DNA from 2 places in the Fictibacillus enclensis genome. Region 2 is predicted to be linked to the other one. Evidence: riboswitches for the same ligand, from Rfam matches in the RefSeq annotation. Region 2 holds a riboswitch; the other holds the start of a gene.
The links. A riboswitch is a leader RNA that binds a small molecule or an ion and turns the genes downstream of it on or off. The one in region 2 is predicted to bind ZMP and ZTP.

Region 1: linked by a shared signal. The riboswitch ahead of QNH15_RS09430 (bifunctional 5,10-methylenetetrahydrofolate dehydrogenase/5,10-methenyltetrahydrofolate cyclohydrolase) and the one ahead of QNH15_RS14075 (phosphoglycerate dehydrogenase) in region 2 are both predicted to bind ZMP and ZTP.

Annotation. Positions count from the first base shown of each region.
Region 1 is NZ_CP126109.1:1,751,354-1,758,347, forward strand. It holds gene QNH15_RS09415 (pyridoxamine 5'-phosphate oxidase family protein) at 1-239, shown strand, start outside; gene QNH15_RS09420 (TVP38/TMEM64 family protein) at 435-1,037, shown strand; gene map (type I methionyl aminopeptidase) at 1,155-1,901, shown strand; gene QNH15_RS09430 (bifunctional 5,10-methylenetetrahydrofolate dehydrogenase/5,10-methenyltetrahydrofolate cyclohydrolase) at 2,072-2,920, opposite strand; ZMP/ZTP riboswitch at 2,975-3,064, opposite strand; gene mgtE (magnesium transporter) at 3,196-4,554, shown strand; gene QNH15_RS09440 (hypothetical protein) at 4,604-4,807, opposite strand; gene QNH15_RS09445 (NAD(P)H-dependent oxidoreductase) at 4,930-5,511, shown strand; gene QNH15_RS09450 (GNAT family N-acetyltransferase) at 5,558-6,340, shown strand; gene QNH15_RS09455 (MarR family winged helix-turn-helix transcriptional regulator) at 6,403-6,822, opposite strand.
Region 2 is NZ_CP126109.1:2,686,066-2,693,059, reverse strand. It holds gene QNH15_RS14085 (peptide MFS transporter) at 1-1,051, opposite strand, end outside; gene QNH15_RS14080 (metallophosphoesterase family protein) at 1,254-1,751, shown strand; ZMP/ZTP riboswitch at 2,023-2,101, shown strand; gene QNH15_RS14075 (phosphoglycerate dehydrogenase) at 2,214-3,413, shown strand; gene QNH15_RS14070 (DUF2512 family protein) at 3,478-3,834, opposite strand; gene mutM (bifunctional DNA-formamidopyrimidine glycosylase/DNA-(apurinic or apyrimidinic site) lyase) at 3,958-4,767, shown strand; gene QNH15_RS14060 (extracellular solute-binding protein) at 4,982-6,364, shown strand; gene QNH15_RS14055 (carbohydrate ABC transporter permease) at 6,407-6,994, shown strand, end outside.

The sequences.
Region 1 (6,994 bases), 930 kb from region 2:
TAACGGTTGTAGGGCTTGAAACCGTCTATTCCATCAACGGGAATGCGGCCGTACTGGAAGAGGAGATGAAAGGTGTACCTCTTAAACTGGCAAAGATTGAAGTGGAAATCCAGCATGTGTATGAAAGTATGTTTTGGGGAGCTAAGATTGTTCAGGAACCCCGATACGAGAAAACCTATAACGCTGAAAAGGCAAAGGAACTCGACCTGAAAGTTTATAAGGCATTAATGGATGAATGAAAAAATCCCCATTTCGGGGATTTTTTTGTGAGGATGACTCGGCTCTGCAGGTACGTGTTACTAGGACGAATGGCGTAAATATGGTAAACTAGTTGAAAAGTCTGTCTAATTTTGGCGACATATAAAGAGATCCGCCATGGGATTAAAATAAGCTGAAATGGAAATTATGATGCTATAAAGAAGGGAGACCGGGCTATGAATTGGAGTGAGTGGAAATCGTATTTAACGCAAGAAAACATTCTGCATTTTTTAGAGCAATACCGGGATTTAGGTTTTTTGCCCGGCGTGCTTCTCCCCTTGCTGGAGGCGATCATACCCGTATTGCCGCTTTTCATTATCGTAGCTGGTAATGCAGCCGCCTATGGGTTTTGGCTGGGGGCGCTTTTATCGTGGCTGGGAGCAGTGCTCGGGTCACTGGTCGTCTTTTTTCTTGTACGGAAATTCGGACAAAAGCGATTCCTTCACTTTGTCACGAGGCATCATAAGATTGCGAAGCTGCTGGGTTGGATGGAACGCCATGGATTTGGAACTCTTTTTCTCATCTATTGTTTTCCGTTTACCCCTTCTGCCTTAATTAATGTGATTGCAGGGCTGTCAAGAGTCAACCAAAAGACATTCATGCTTGCGGTGACCCTTGGAAAACTGGTGATGATCGCGATTATATCTTTTATCGGCTATGACTTTTTGGATGTAATAAAAAATCCATTAAAACTGGGACTTGCGGTATTCGGCATCCTTGTTCTCTGGCTTGGAGGCAAGGTGGTGGAATCAAGAATGAAACAAAGCCACCAGGCGTAAATCAATCATTGATTTGCGCCTTGCGCTGTTTTTAAGCATCCGATCAGGGGAACAAATGCAGAAACCAAGAATATAGTAAGTTAACCTACTTATCATGCAGGATGGAAAGGAAAACACATGATTATTTATAAGTCAAAACGTGAAATTGAAAAAATGAACGAGGCAGGAACTCTTTTGGCAGAGTGCCACAAGGAGATCAAAAAAATCATTAAACCGGGGATTTCAACGCTGGAAATCGATGCGTTTGTGGAGCATTTTTTAAAGAAGAATGGAGCCACTCCCGAGCAAAAGGGCTATCAGGGATATCCGTTCGCGACATGTGCATCTGTAAATGATGTCATTTGCCACGGTTTTCCGAATAAGAAAAAGCTAAAATCGGGAGATATCGTAACGATTGATATGGTTGTAAACCTAAATGGATGGCTTGCAGACTCGGCATGGTCCTACACAGTGGGTGAGGTTTCGGAAAAAGCACAGCATCTGTTGGAAGTCACAGAGAAATCCTTATACCTCGGCATTGAGCAGGCAGTGATCGGAAACCGGATCGGCGATATTTCACATGCAATCCAGCAATATGCGGAAAGCGAGGGGTTATCGGTCGTGCGTGAATTTATCGGCCACGGTATTGGCCGTTCGATGCACGAAGACCCGCAAGTCCCTCATGCAGGCCCGAAAGGAACTGGTCCGTTGCTAAAAGAGGGTATGGTGCTGACGATTGAACCGATGTTAAACACCGGTAAACGCTATGTGAAAATTGATGATGACGGCTGGACAGCAAGGACGTTTGACGGTTCCCTGTCCACACAATATGAGCATACCCTGGCGATCACGAAGGATGGCCCGCTTATTTTGACGGCACAGTAAATGAGCTCTTGCAAAAAACCGGACTTCAGGACCGGTCTTTACTTAATACCTGCCATTTTAATTTTCAGATACCCGCGGAAATTCGTCATTTACGCGCCAAAACACTTGTTATGTTATGTCAGACACAAAAAAAGAGCCATGCACCCTTGCGCATGGCTCTTTTTTACTTCTTATTGCTGATTTAGTTTCTTTTCGGCTGCATCAACGGTGTGCTTCAGCAGCATGGAGATGGTCACAGGGCCGACTCCGCCAGGAACAGGGGTGATGGCACCTGCGTTCTTTTCACATTCTTCATAATCCGCGTCACCAATGTTGCCAGGATTGTAGCCGGCATCCATGACAACGGCTCCTGGTTTGATCCAGTCACCTTTAATAAATTTTGGCTTTCCAACGGCAGCGACAACAATATCTGCCTGCTTAACGATTTCCGGCAGGTTTTGTGTGCGGGAATGGCAGGTTGTTACGGTAGCGTTGCGGTTCAGCAGAAGCATGGAAACCGGTTTTCCAAGGATAGGGCTTCTGCCGACGATAACCGCGTGTTTTCCTTCGATAGGGACATCATAGTAATCCAAGATTGCCATAATGGCCGCAGGGGTGCAGGACGGATAGCTTCCAAAGCCGAATGACGTTTGTCCGAATCCCCAGCTTGTTACACCATCCACGTCTTTTTCAATGTCAATGGCTTCAAAGGCTGACCTCTCATCAATGTGTGAAGGTACCGGATGCTGCAGCAGAATCCCGTGTACCGCCTCATCCTCATTAAGTTCATGAATGGTTTTTAACAGGTCTTCTGTAGTGATTTCGGCAGGAAGGTGAATTCTTTTGGACAGGATGCCCAATTTTTCACACGCGTTGCCTTTCATTTTGACGTAAGTGGCCGAAGACGGATCATCGCCGACAAGAACTGTAGCCAGACAAGGGGTTACGCCCCGGCTTGTCAGCTCTTCCACTCTTCCTTTCAATTGTTCCTTGATATCGGTTGCGACACGGGTGCCATTGAGTATTAGCTTGTTTTCCACTCTGATTACCTCCTGAGAATAGAAAAGAGGCAAGGAATAGATACACTGATCCCTTACCCCTGCCCAGACGAACGGCTTTTTAGGTGATGCTTGCAGCTTCCTTGTGGTCAATTCCACACGCTCTCGTCAGTTGCTGCTTTTATTTATTCTGTTTAGATTATACCCCAAGCTTACAAAAAGATTCAACCCTGCAAATCTTGATAAATATTATGTTGCATTCGCAGTTTCTTGGAGATTCTTATATAATAGGAACATTAATAAAGGGGGTGACATTCGTGTTCAAGGAAATGACGGAAAATCAGATTCTGCTTTTTGTGATTAAAAGCTTGAAAGAACTGAGGAAAAAAGAGTTTCAGGAATTAATGGATGAACTGCATCCATATGATATGGCGGAAGTCTATAAAACGCTGCCGGAGAAGCACCGGCATAAATTTCTCACCTTCCTGACCACCAGGCAGCTTGCCTCTCTTATTCAGGAGCTTGACAGCGATCTCCAAATAGAGATTTTGCACAAATTGGGCATTGAGCGATCATCTCATATCATGAACGAAATGGAAAATGACGATCTGGCCGACCTTCTGAGCAATTTTTCATTTGATGAAATTCAGGATTTTCTCGCATCCATGAGGACGGATGAGTCCCGGACGGTTCAATCTCTCATGCAGTATCCCGCCGATAGCGCCGGCGGGATTATGACCAACCGCTTTGTTTGGATTCCGCAAATGTTTACTGTACGGGATGCGGTTGACAAATTGAAGACATTTGCTGGCTTTGCGGAGAACATTTATTATTTGTATGTCATTAACGAAGAAAAGCAGCTTGCAGGAGTTGTATCCTATCGGGACCTTCTCCTTGCGGATATCAATGACAAAATTGAAGAGGTGATGTTCACCCGTGTCATTTCGGTTCCAGCCGAAATGGATCAGGAGGAAGTGGCAAGGACCATCGAACGCTATGATTTTATCGCAGTCCCTGTTGTTGACGAAAATGATGTGCTATTAGGGATCGTAACAGTGGATGACGTACTCGACGTTTTAATCGAAGAGGCAAACGAAGACATCGAAAAGCTCTCTGCTTCCGGTAAATCAATCGATTTTAATACAAGTGCATTTGTTGCGTCCTACCGGCGGCTGCCATGGCTGATTCTGTTACTGTTTATTGGTATTATTTCGGGAAGCATCATTTCTGCCTTTGAGAGTACTCTTTCTAAAGTTGTTTCGCTCGCCTTTTTCATGCCAATGATTGCGGGGATGACAGGGAACACTGGCACACAGTCGCTGGCCGTCGTTGTTCGCGGACTGGTTTCGAATGATGTTGATAAAAAAGTGGTGCTGCGTCTCATCCTGAGGGAACTGGGTGTGGGACTGATCATTGGCACCACCTGTGGTATTCTCATTGCACTTGTCGCCTATTTTTGGCAAGGGAATGCCATACTGGGCTTGGTGGTTGGAAGTTCATTGTTTTTGACCTTAATTATCGGAACGTTGTCAGGGACGTTGATCCCGCTCCTGTTGTACCGTTTCAATGTGGATCCGGCAGTGGCTTCCGGTCCGCTCATCACCACGCTTAATGATATTTTTTCGTTGTTCGTGTATTTTGGTACCGCATCAATTTTTATTTCACACTTAATCTGAAAACAACAAACAGCCGTCCAGTCTCTTATGCACTGGACGGCTGTTTGTGTTACCGGGTTTCTACAAGCCTGTCGACTTCTTCTTTCCATTCTAAAATTTTGTTGGAGAATTCGCTGAACGGGATATCAAAAGGATAGGACTTATTCAACAGAATTTGTTCTTCCTCAGAGAGCTTGGACATAGCTTCCTTTAGTTCCATACCGGTACGGGCAAAGAGCTGCAGTGCACGCTCCACATTATTGAGCATTTCCATTTTTTCAGCCTCCTCTGTTTCTATACAAATTCCCCTGATATTGGTAATCAAACATCTTTTTTTACTAGTGAAAAGGATTTTAAAAGGACGGTGTCGTATAGGAGTTGGGAAGGAGGCGAGACATGATGAATCATCTTTTACTGTACTGTCATCTGTCGAATCACAGCTTCAATCATGCCTTGCTCGAGGTATATTCGAAAGAACTGGAGAAAAAGGGCCATCCGGTCATTATAAGGAATCTGTATGATCTGGCCTTTGATCCGGTTCTGACTGAAAGGGAATACGAGAATTCGCTGGAAGGTCAGTATGAGGTGGATGTGCTCAACGAACAGAAGCATATCGCCTGGTGTGACTGCATTACACTGATCTATCCGGTTTGGTGGGGTGGCATGCCCGCGTTGCTGAAGGGTTATATAGACCGCGTATTCAGCTATGGCTTTGCATATGAGCTGGACGGGGAAGATCCCATTCCACGGCTAAAAGGCAAAACGGCGATTACGATTTGCACGACCGGAACCCCTTCTGATATATACGAGGAGAACGGGATGCATGACGCCATGAACGTGGCGCGCAACCTTAGTATTTTTGAGTTCTGCGGGATACAGCCCATCCAGTCACTTTATTTTGGCAACGTGATATTGGCCGGTGATGAAAAAAGGCGGAGCATGCTTGAGGAAGTACGGTACCTTGCGCAAACGCAGTAATAAAGAGAAAAGATACATTTGAAAACGATGAAGGAGAAGAAGCAACATGATTGTTAAAGCAGACGATACTTTGAATGAACAGATTTTGGATTATCTCGATGAGGAAAAGGCAATGAATCTATTCATCATCGGTGATATTGAGAACTTTGGTTACGATACGGATTTTCAGGATATCTGGGTGGATCTTGGGGAGCAGGGGGAGATACGGGGGATTTTGCTTCGGTACTTTGGAAACTATCTTCCATACGCAAAAGAGGAGATTAATGCTGAAGGATTTTCAGAGATTATTAAGGGCGGCCCGCCACTTGAAATGCTTTCAGGGAAAAAGGAAATTGTTGAACAGTTTCAATCCATTTTCTCGTTCACATCAAAAAAGGAATTGTATTTTGCCGAGCTTGAGGAAGGGGACTTTTCCATGAAAGGCCTTGGGCGCGATGATCTTACATACGCAACAGTGAATGATGTAGACGACATTATCGAGATGCATAACTCAATCAAAGAATTTCAGAGGAGAGAATCCGCGAGAGAAAGTCTGATTCAAACACTGACCACAAAAACCGGACGAACATATTTTATAAAAAAGGATGGGCGGATGGTAGCTTCCGCGGCAACCACGGCGGAGAATTCCCGCTCGGCTATGGTCGTGGGGGTGTGTAGCCATGTGGATTACAGGCAGCAAGGGTTGGCGAGCCGCTGTACCGCGGTACTATGCGAAGATGTGCTGAACGAAGGGAAATCCTTGTGTTTGTTCTATAATAACCCAAGAGCGGGATCCATCTATAAACGAATCGGTTTTATGGATATCGGCATGTGGAGCATGTATTCCTAATAACCATCACGTTCTTAAAAAAGGCAAAAACACCAGCGTATGTGTTTTTGCCTTTTTGTGTGCTACGACATGCGGTTTAAGTAGTCAATCATATTTTCCATCTCTTGATCTGAAAGGCCCGAAAATTTCTCTTTATAATAATCACGGCGGATCGCTGACAGCTTTTCAGCAACTGCCTGGCCTTTTTCTGTGATTTTTACATAAACGATTCTTCGGTCTGTCAAGGATCGTTCTCTGGTTATTAAATCTTTCTTTATTAAACGGTCGGTTACCCCTGTAATATGACTTGATGAAACCTTCATTTCACCCGCTAGCTCAGAGGCTGTAAGATATTCTTTATCCTTTAATAGATTAAGGACGCCAAACTCGTTGGCAGGCACATCATCAGAGAAAAGGTCGTTAATGTCTTTTCTGAAGGTCCGAAAAACAGTCAGGAAGCTGTTCTCAAGTTCTGCGATCCTATTTGTGCGGTTATCATTCATAGCAATCACCTATTCTACATTTTAATAAGTATTAGTTATCGACACTCCTACTTACATAGTATACTTTGCACGCCAATTACTCAAACATTTATGGGGTTTGGACACAAAATCTCCTGATTTTTCGCTTTTTTTCTCTTTTTTTGTATGGTACCCTCGAAGTGGAAATGAACAG
Region 2 (6,994 bases):
CAGGGATAAGAACAGCAAATCCGGCGCCAAGCAAGATCATACCTGTTGCCATTTTGGTTGGTGTAGCCAAATCGCCACGCTTCGTTTTTGATAATTTTACCCATAGTACAGAAAGAATTGGCGCAAAGATGACGATAAAAAGAGGGTTTAATGACTGGAACCAAGAGGTTGGAACGGTCCATCCAAATACCGTACGGTCAATAAACTTGTCTGTATAAAGGGTTAACGAACTACCGGCTTGTTCAAATCCGGCCATAAAGAAAATAACAAAGAATGTTAAAATAAAGATAACTTTAATTCGGCTTTTTTCAGCCTTGGTAAGAGGTTTCTTTTTCTCTTCTGTGCTGATTTCATTCTGCGAAACGCCAACCGGCTTTTTGCCGATGTCTCCCAAATACTTATTGCCAAGAAGGTTGAACAGAAGCTGCCCGACAATCATGCCGATCGCAGCAGCAAGGAATCCGAATTTGAACCCGAAGTGCTCAACCCCATTTACCGTAGTCTTAAAGTAATCTTCAGCCAGGAAACCAACAATTAATGGAGAGAAAAAGGCTCCAATGTTAATACCCATATAGAAAATGGTAAATGCAGCATCTTTACGTGCATCGCTTTGCGGGTATAGATCCCCAACGAGTGTAGAAATATTAGGCTTAAAGAAACCATTCCCGATAATCAATAAGGCTAGCCCAATGTAAAATGCCGCATGGCTTTGGTTGGCAAACAATACAAAGTTACCAAGTGCCATTGTGACACCGCCAATGGTGATCGCCAGACGTTTCCCTAAGAAACGGTCGGTTAAATATCCTCCTATCAACGGGGTAAAATAAACGGCGCCGGTGAAGAATCCGTAAATACTAAGCGCAAGGCCTTCACTCATACCGAGTCCGCCGCTAATCAACGATTTTGTTAAATAAAGAACAAGAATTGCTCTCATGCCATAATAACTGAATCTTTCCCACATCTCAGTGAAGAAGAGCAAGTATAGGCCAGGTGGATGTTTCTTTTTTGGCTGGAGCTGAATGTCCTGCTCCACTTTAACAGTTGCTTCCATCTTGATGCCTCCAATATATTTAAACTATTAATATTTTAATTTACTAAATATTTAGTAGTCAATGAAAATTATAGGAAAATGTTATTATAATTTAATTATGAAAATAATGAATTATCTAAATATAAAGCGTTTTCCTTGCTGATACAGTGAAAATTGACCCGTGCCAAATGAATCAAAAAGAAATAAGGAGCTGAATTTTTCTGTGAAAATTGTTGTGTTATCGGATACTCACATGCCCAAAAGGGCCAAAAAAATACCTGAGAGGCTAATTGCCGATCTCAAGACTGCTGATTTAATCATCCATGCCGGTGACTGGCAGACACCAGATGTGCTTCATCAATTGAAGCAGTATGCTCCGGTTGAGGGGGTAACCGGAAATGTTGACGGACCCGAAATGAGATATTTTTTCAATGAAACCCTTTTATTGAATGTGAATCAATTTATTATAGGTGTGGTTCATGGCCATGGCACCAAACAAACAACTGAAAAAAGGGCAATAGCCGCATTTAATGTAGTAGATGTGGATTGTATCATCTTCGGCCACTCGCATATTCCAAAAAATTACCGCCGTAACGGAGTCTTAATGTTAAACCCCGGCTCACCGACGGATAAAAGAAGGGAAAAGTGTTATTCCCATGCAATTCTTACAATTGATGATGAGATGACTGCCAAACATATATTTTATGATAATAAAGATTAACATTATTAATCATTATACACCTTTCATTTCATGTTTTCAAAAATTGGAATTTATCCCTTATGCCTTATGACATATTAGCAGTGTTTACATATTTATCATCTTTCAAAGTGATGAGAACTTGCTCGGTAAATAATATGATTTCAACCAGCAACAATGACAATATCAGCCAGATTCCAGAATATTTAGCCATACTAGGAATGATATTAACAGAATTTTTACGAAATAAGTGTTGATACGTGCAGAAAAGTCTGATAGAATGATACAAAATCTAAAGGCTATGTGTAACTGGCGAAACGCGGATCACCGCGAGGGAGCACATAGTGTCGTTGCCGTTCGCCTGGGCAGAGGTAAGGGGATATTTATCCCTTTGCCTCTTTTCGTTTATTTGTCAAGGCATGTTCACCTTATCTTTTTGGCAAAGAGGCGAGACAAAAACCCATAAAAAAAGAGGAGAGAACCAAAATGACCACAACTGCATTGGAAACAGTAAAGACCATCAAAACCTTGAACAATATCGCGGAAAGCGGATTGAAGGTTTTCAGCAACGGGGTTTATAAGATTGATAATGAAAGTGAAAATCCTGATGCCATTGTTGTACGAAGCTTTAATATGCATGCTTTAACTTTCGGTGATGAACTAAAAGCCATCGCGCGTGCGGGAGCCGGTGTCAACAATATTCCGGTCGATCAATGCACAGAAAAGGGAATTGTTGTTTTCAATACTCCAGGTGCAAATGCCAATGCTGTAAAAGAAATGGTTCTTACTACACTGATGGCTTCTTCCCGTAACCTGTTTGCAGGCATAGCCTGGACAAAAACCCTTGAAGGGGAAGGAGACCAAATTCCAAAACTGGTTGAAGCAGGGAAAAAGCAGTTTGTCGGAAAAGAAATCAAAGGAAAAACACTAGGTGTCATCGGTTTAGGGGCGATAGGTGCGCTCGTCGCCAATGATGCGCTCGATCTTGACATGGATGTTATCGGTTTTGATCCATTCATCTCTGTGGACACAGCATGGAACCTGTCCAGAAATGTCCAGAGGGCGATGACGATTGAGCAGCTGTACGCAGAGTGTGACTATATTACGGTTCATGTTCCCTTTACACCAGATACAAAAGGAATGTTTAATCAAAAGGCCTTTAACGAAATGAAACCCGGAGTGCATATCCTAAACTTCTCCCGTGGTGAGCTTGTAAACGAAGCTGATATGCTGGCCGCACTGGAAGACGGTACTGTTGGCCGCTATATTACGGATTTTCCAAACGAAAACGTGCTGAAGATGAAGAATACGGTTTCTATTCCACATCTTGGCGCATCCACAAATGAATCTGAAGAAAACTGTGCCATTATGGCTACCCGACAGGTCAAAGAATTTTTGGAAACCGGTAATATCAAGAACTCTGTTAACTTTCCAAACGCCTCTTTGCCATATACAGGTAAGCTTCGAGTGGCCGCGTTTCATGAAAATGTGCCCAATATGGTCGGTCAAATCACTCAGGCGGTGTCCAGCTATCATTTGAATATTGCCGACATGGTGAACAGAAGCCGGGGCGGATATGCGTATACCATTGTTGATATTGACAATAAGGTAAATGGCGACGTCATTCCGGGACTGGAAGAAAAAATTAGAAACATTGAAGGTATTGTAACAACACGTGTCATTTAAAGAGGTTCTCGTACGAAAAAAGACCGTCATTCCAAGAATGGAATGGCGGCATTTTTATTTAGATTTAAATGGGTTCGCTATGAGCCCTGTGGGTTGCCAAAAGAAAACGGTGAGTTACATATTCCAGAACACCGAGCAACAGGCTCGTCAATAATGCCCCATACCATGTCATGGATGCCTCCCATTGAAAGTTCGAGGCATAGTAAACAAGGATCCATGAAACCAGAACATCAATGAGGACACTGATCCAAAGTACTCCTTTTCTTAAAACAAAATATTCGAGTGGCACACCAAGTACCGCCAGGGTGATGGCAACAACGGCAATTTGCCAATAGTCCTCAAAATGTACGCCTGGAAAGAAAACGGCGGAAAGAATTAACACAACGGGAATCGCTATAAGTTTTATGATCAGACTGCTCATGTTGTACCTCCTACCTCCTGTTCTTCCTTGATATTGTAACCATGATGATAAACTTTCATGTCTGAACGACAGAAAAATGGCAAATACTAAACGTCAAATAAAAGGGAGCGGGAGGTTTGAAAGATGCCGGAATTACCAGAAATGGAAACCTTCAGAACGATTTTATCCAATCAATTAAAAGAAAGACCCATTATTCAAGTGGAGATTAACCGGGAAAAATCCATTAATCTTAATCCGTCGCTTTTCACTGCTCATGTGAGAGGAGCCGTGATTACTGACATTAGAAGGCGGGCCAAACATTTGATTTTCCAATTGAATAACGGAAATGCCCTGCTTCTTCACCTCATGCTCGGAGGCTGGATGTACATTGGAAATGACGAAGACAACCCTGAGAGAACCAAGCAGGTGATTTTGTCTTTTGGTGATCGAAAGCTGTATTTTATTGGGCTTAGATTGGGCTACCTTCATTTATTAACAGCAGCGCAATTGAAAGAAAAATTGGAGGAACTGGGTCCGGAACCGCTGGATCCCAATTTTACAGAAGAAATCTTTCTAGAGCATCTAAGCAAGAAAAGGGGAACACTGAAAGCAGTGCTCATTGACCAGAAGTTTATTGCAGGGATTGGAAATTGTTATTCCGATGAAATTTGCTGGCAGGCCCGGCTGCAGCCGGAACGAAAAGCTTCTGAATTGACTAAGGACCAAGTCCGCCTGCTGTTTCAAGCCATTCAACCTATACTCACGAGGGGTATTGAACACGGTGGTTATATGGAGAATCCCACCTATAAGGGAGACCAAAAGACGGGTGGATATAACCACCATTTGCTGGTATATGACAGAGAAGGCCAACCTTGCAGGCGCTGTGGAACACTTATTCAAAAAACAGAGATTGCTTCCAGAAAATCATTTTCATGTCCTGACTGCCAGAAATAATCGGTAAAGACCATAATTATGCAAGGAGACAGAAATGTCTTCTTTTTTTATTAAATAATATGTTGACATATACCATCTATATCATTTAAGTTATTGATAGGAATTATTTACTGAAAATTCAGAAAGGAGGCCTTTTTTAATTTATTTTGAAAGCGCTATCATACTTACCTCCAAGAATCTACATACATTCCATTAATATTGAGGAGGGGTTGAAATGAAAGTAAAAAGCTGTAAAAAACTTGCGGCTGTAACAGTGATCGCAGGAAGTGTCCTTTTTAGCTCGGCATGTTCGGACAGTGATTCTGCTTCAGGGAAAAAAACGGCAGGTGATAAAAACACAATCAGCATTACGTTCCGTGATGGTGGAGGAACGAATAAAGGACTGACACAATGGTTGAATAACGACATAATCCCAGCGTTCAAAAAAGAGCATCCGAAAGCAAATATTAAGCTATCGCCCATCAGCGCTTCGGAAGGTGATTATTTTGCAAAGGTTGCGCTCATGCTAAAGTCAGATCAATCGGCTCCTGACATCGTGACAGAAGATACCTTTATGGTGAACTCCGATGCCAGCGCAGGGTACCTTGAACCGCTTGATAACAGGATCGAAAGCTGGGATGAATGGGATCATTATATTGATAATGTTAAAAATGGTGTAAAAGCACAGGACGGAAAAACATATGGTGTGCCTTTTAATACTGATTCACGCGGACTTTGGTATAACAAGGAAGTATTTAAAAAAGCAGGTCTGCCGGTGCCATGGGAGCCAAAGTCGTGGGATGATATATTAACCGCTGCCCGAACGATTAAAAAGAAGTCTCCTGATGTGATTCCTATGTGGATGAATTCCGGAAAAGCAACTGGTGAAGCCACATCCATGCAGACATTTGAAATGCTATTGTACGGAACAGAGTATCCTTTATACGATGAGAACAAGCAAAAATGGATTGTTAATAGCCCTGGGCTGGAGGATACGTATACATTCATTGATACGATTTATAAAGAAAAGCTTGGACCGAATTTATCCCAAGTTCTCAATGGGCAGGGTGGAACGATTGCTTATACCCAGCTGATGCCGAAAGGGAAAATTGGAATTGGCCTGGACGGAATCTGGCAGGCTGGGAACTACCGGAAAGACGGGCCGGCTCCTTGGCCAGTTGCATTTGATAAGCTTGGCTTTACGGCAATGCCAACACAAAAGGGGCAAGCGCCTGGAACAACTTCAATGTCAGGCGGATGGGCGTTCTCCATTCCCAAAAAATCAGATAATAAGGATTTATCGTGGGAGTTCATTAAATTTGTTTCCTCAAAAGAAAACAACCTTAAACTGCTGCTGAAAGAAAACAATTTGTCACCGCGTAAGGATGTTTCAAAAGAGAAGGAGTATCTGGATCTGCCGATGTTTAAAGAGGCATCAGAGTTTTTGAAGAACACTCATTTTAGGCCATCTGTTGATAAATATCCATCTGTGTCAACGGTTATTCAATCAACTGTTGAAGATGTGGTAACAGACAAGCTCTCACCAAAACAGGCGGTTGAAAACTACAAGAAAAACGTAACTCGCGTCGTGGGAAAAGACAAGGTGATCGAACGTTAACTTGTATGGAAAGGAGTGATTCTTGTGGATGCAAACCCTGTGATCTCTTCGTCAACTGCGGTTGATGGAGGATCCACCTCTCGTAAAAAGCATAAGAGAAAGCTGTGGGCGTCCGCTCTATTTTTGCTGCCGGCCTGGTTATTGCTGCTTATTTTCTTTATTGGACCCATTCTTTTAACCTTTTATTTTGCGTTTACCAATTTATCGCTCACTGGCAGTGAGGCACAATCCACACAGTTTGTTGGATTCAGCAACTTCCTGAATATGTTTCAGGATCCCAACTTTCGGATTAGCGTGATGAAGACTGTCGTATATTTACTGTTTTCAGCTATTATCGGACAGCAGGTGCTTGGATTTATTCTTGCTCTTCTGATGAAAGAAAAAAATCCTGCATTTCGGCGTGTGATCGGAATTATTATCATAGCCGGCTGGGTAACACCGGAGATTGTGGTCGCATTCTGCTGGGTGGCATTTTTAAATGACAGCGGAACACTGAATGCGCTGCTTCAGCAGGTGGGCTTAAAGCCTGTAGCCTGGCTTTTCACTTTTCCGATGGCAAGTGTGATTATCGCAAACATCTGGCATGGAACGGCGTTTTCCATGCTGGTCTTTCAGGCAGCGCTTGATGAT